2 regions of the Parabacteroides caecihominis genome follow, and region 1 is predicted to be linked to the other one. Evidence: riboswitches for the same ligand, from Rfam matches in the RefSeq annotation. Region 1 holds a riboswitch; the other holds the start of a gene.
What was found. Region 1 has a riboswitch for thiamine pyrophosphate ahead of thiD (bifunctional hydroxymethylpyrimidine kinase/phosphomethylpyrimidine kinase). Riboswitches for the same ligand answer to the same signal wherever they lie in the genome.

Region 1 (2,205 bases):
TTATAGATGTTTCGTTTGTTACAGAAGGGTCCTTGCCCCATAAAGCTCCCAGAATGGCAGCTCCACCGAAATGTAAGGAAGCAATCAGCGGAATGTTCTTTTCTTCTATTCCGCCCAGGGCAATTACCTTTTCGTTGATTATGCCCGAAGCTGCCGCCTCCCGTAATGTCTCCATCGGAAAGCCGTTTCCGTATCCTTCTTTGGATATACTTTGAAAGATGGGGCTCAGAAATACATAATCCAACTGTTTGTTATCCTGCACTTCCTGCAAGGAATGGCACGAACGGCTTATGCTTCCGGCAAAACCTTCCGGCAGGGTATTATTCCGGCTGTTCAAATGGATGCCGGCCAACCGGTATCCGGCTGTGAGTTCAAAATGTTCGTGCAATACAATCCGTGAATGATATTCGACAGGGATAGCGTCCAGTAAGAGACGAAACCTGTCGATGTCACTCTGGGGTTTGCGCAGATGCAAGCGCTGCATTCCCTCCCTGAACAAATGGGTTATTATCCGGCTTTCCCCTTCAAAAAAGAAAGGAGTTGTGATTACGAACAGTTTCATACGATCCTTTTATCTCTTTATCTCTGTTTTTACTAAAGGAACCGGAGCGAAGAAATGGTTCAGGGGACCATGCCCGTGTCCTGTCCGTACATCTTTCCCTTCTGTAATTGCTTTTGTTATATATTCTTTAGCCAGTCTGACGGCATCAGGCAGGCTTTTACCTAAAGCCTGGTAAGCGGCAATAGCGGAAGACAACGTACAGCCGGTGCCGTGGCCGTTGAGCGTAATTACTGTTTCTGCCGAAAGTCGGAGAGGGGACGCCTCCGATACATATAATATATCAGTCATCTCTTTTCCTTTTAAATGTCCTCCCTTCATTAATACGGCATGGCAGCCTAAAGACAGCAACTTCTCTGCCGCCAGGCACATCTCTTTTTCGGAAGTTATCTTCATTCCGGACAGAAATTCAGCTTCGTCGATGTTGGGTGTGACCAACGATGTCCGTTTGAACAGTTCGCGGACAATGATGTCTATGGCATCATCCTGCAATAATTTGTTACCGCTGGTCGAAATCATCACCGGGTCCAGGATAATACGCGACGGTGAATAAGTATCGATTGCATTTACGACGATTTCTGCCGCTGTTTTATTATGCAGCATTCCGATTTTGACTGCATCGATGGTAATATCTTGAAAGACCGCATCCAACTGGCCTTTCAAGACTTCCGGAGAGACGGCTTGTATGCCTCTGACACCTTGTGTGTTTTGGGCGGTAATGGAGGTGATTACAGAAGCTCCGTAAACTCCCAATGCCGAGAATGTTTTAATATCTGCCTGTATCCCGGCTCCTCCGCCGCTGTCGGAACCGGCAATGGTTAACGCAGTCGGATAACGATAAAATGTATCTGTTTTCATATTCACATACCAAAGGAGGGAAAAGCCTTGTCTGTCTTTCCTACGGCGGCATTACCCGCATCAGGTTCACAGGGTATAATCTCAGCCCGTTTACAGTATGGCACCCCTTTTCGTGCACAAAGGTAGAAATATTGACAAGAGAAAACAAAAGTGAATTGTTAAATTTAAGAGTGAATTGATAGGTTTAAAGAAATAATCCAGTATATTTGCATGTACAATTCCGGTTATAACAGCTTTTCATCCGGGTTGTATTTCCTTTTGCCATAATAGTCATAAATAAACAAATCATGTTGACAAAAACAGGCTTGTATGTTATTACTGGTGGACCTGGAACGGGTAAAACATCATTAATTGAAGAACTTAAAACTGTTGGATATCAAACAGTAAAAGAAGTAGCACGGGATATTATCAAAGAACAACAGCTACAGGGCGGGAACGCATTACCCTGGAAAGATACCGGTTTATATACCAGTATGATGCTGGAACGTTCCGTTGAATCATATCTGGCTCATAAAGAAAATGAAGGCATATTATTTTTTGACAGAGGAATCCCTGATACACTGGCATATGCCAGGTTGATTGGGTTAACCGACCGGAAGGAAATAGAACTGGCCGTCGATAAATACAGGTATAGCAGGCAGGTATTCATACTTCCTCCCTGGGAAAATATATACCATACAGATAAAGAACGTAAACAATCATTTAATGAAGCGATAGATACATATAATGTAATGAAAGATGTCTATAAAGATGCAGGATATACGTTGATTGAAGTCCCGAAACTTCCC
Region 2 (2,205 bases), on a different contig from region 1:
AAATATGTGAATTCCCTGCGTTTACGTGTAGCTACTCACCTGGCTTCTAACGGCGACCTGGTAAGTGAGGCACGTGCTGCGATTAAAACGATGTTGGAAAATCCCGGTACTTATCCGATGGTAGATCTAAACTCTGATAATATCACAGTGACACAAACCGACGATGACCAGTTCGATTTTGACCGTGACCTGCAAAACGCAATCGAGAATTCAACTTACAACCGCATGTCCGGCCCAATGCAACGTGCACTGAATGCCAACACCAATAATCCGGACCCACGTTTGGAAGTCTTGTATGACAGTAACTGGAATAACGAATATATCGGCCTCGATCCGTCTGAAACACTCACGGAACAGGAAACGAATATGAGTATCTCTACGCATGGTACGGCTAAATATTACGCAGCCCTGGATACATCGACCTTCACCCGTAACCCCGGATTCCCGGGACTCTGGATGACAGCAGCCGAAGTTGCTTTCATGAAGGCGGAAGCCTATGCCAACAACTGGGCTACCGGTAATGCCAAGAGCGAATATATCAACGGTATAAAACTTTCCACTGAATTCTATTTCGATTTGAATTCAACCGGTACCTATCGTGACGCGCTGACTCCTCCTTCTACGGCTGTAGTAGAGGCATATGCCGAAACACAATGGGATGCCAGTAACCCGCAGAAGAGCATCCTGACACAGCGCTGGATCCATCACGGTGCCATCCAGGAATATGAAGCATGGAATGTTGTCCGCCGTACCGGATATCCGGAAATCTATTTCAAACGCGACCCGCAGTCTGTCGCAACTCCGCTTCCTCTGGACCGCATCCAGTATCCGTCTGACGAAAAGGACTATAACTCAGCCAACCTGAATGCCCATCTGGGAGGTAAGGAAGACAGCTGGTACGCTCCTTTGAACTGGATGAAGAGCAATTGGTACACCACTATTGAATAACAAATAAACAGAGAGATATCCACAGTAAATAATTACAACATAATTGATGGAAAATTGTGGAGTCGAAACCGCCCCGAAGTGATTCGCGGCGGTTTTTTCCATTTGTACAATTCCCTGATTTTCCCTATCTTTGCTCCCCGAATACAAAGGGGTGCTTGCCACGTACCGATACAGTACGTGCCGCAGGCTGAGATTATACCCATATTACCTGATACGGATAATGCCGGCGAAGGGAATTGTAAAACATGGTATACTTCTTCACACAACACACCTCTCCTATTCATTTATCAGGTTTTTAAACATTAAGGTAAAAAGGATGAAAAGTGTATTGATTATTTGTGCCGGATCTCTGGCAACATTCGCAGCAGCGGGAAACCGTCCCGACCCTGTCGATTCTCTCAAAATTTCACGTGACTTATCACTGGACGAAGTAGTCGTCACCGCCACTAAAGTAGCCAAAGGTACTCCGGTGGCTTACAGCGAAGTATCCAAAGACGAACTCAGCCGTAAAAACGACGGCCAGGGTATCCCCTACCTCATCTCCCAATCCCCCTCCGTCATCATGACTTCGGACGCCGGGACAGGTATCGGCTATTCGGGCTTCCGTATCCGCGGCACAGACGCCAACCGCATCAACATCACGGTCAACGGCGTACCGGTCAACGACTCCGAGTCGCACAGCGTTTTCTGGGCCAACATGTCCGATTTCGCATCTTCCGTCGATAACATACAGATACAACGGGGAGCCGGGACATCGACCAACGGAGCCGCCGCCTTCGGTGCCACCGTCGCCATGCAAACGCAAAAGCCGGACCTGAAACCGTATGCCGAATACAGCCTTTCGGCAGGTTCGTTCGGAACCGTCAAAAACTCAGTCAAAATAGGAACCGGGTTACTCCGGGATCATTTCGTTTTCGACGCCCGCTACTCCAACGTCCAAAGCGACGGATACATCGACCGGGCGACAGCCAATATGCACTCTTATTTCGGTTCTGCCACCTATTACGGCGACAACACCCTGGTCCGCTTCCAGACATTCGGCAATATAGAGAAAACGTATCAGGCCTGGAACGGTGTCCCTTCCATTTATCTGGACAGCGACCGGACCTACAACCCTTGCGGAGAATATAAAGAAAACGGAGTTAAAAAGTTTTACGACAACCAGACAGACAATTACCGGCAGCAAAACTACCACCTGATGGCAAGCCAGCGACTGAGCGACCTGTGGAATATGAACCTGACTCTCCATTACACACA

Region 2: another riboswitch for thiamine pyrophosphate. It lies ahead of NBH14_RS04095 (TonB-dependent receptor); the one in region 1 lies ahead of thiD (bifunctional hydroxymethylpyrimidine kinase/phosphomethylpyrimidine kinase).

What each region holds. Positions count from the first base shown of each region.
Region 1 is NZ_JAMOKS010000009.1:173,923-176,127, forward strand. Features, by position in the region: gene NBH14_RS09740 (thiamine phosphate synthase) at 1-562, opposite strand, end outside; gene thiD (bifunctional hydroxymethylpyrimidine kinase/phosphomethylpyrimidine kinase) at 572-1,417, opposite strand; TPP riboswitch at 1,438-1,535, opposite strand; gene NBH14_RS09750 (AAA family ATPase) at 1,705-2,205, shown strand, end outside.
Region 2 is NZ_JAMOKS010000004.1:56,720-58,924, forward strand. Features, by position in the region: gene NBH14_RS04090 (SusD/RagB family nutrient-binding outer membrane lipoprotein) at 1-948, shown strand, start outside; TPP riboswitch at 1,086-1,201, shown strand; gene NBH14_RS04095 (TonB-dependent receptor) at 1,265-2,205, shown strand, end outside.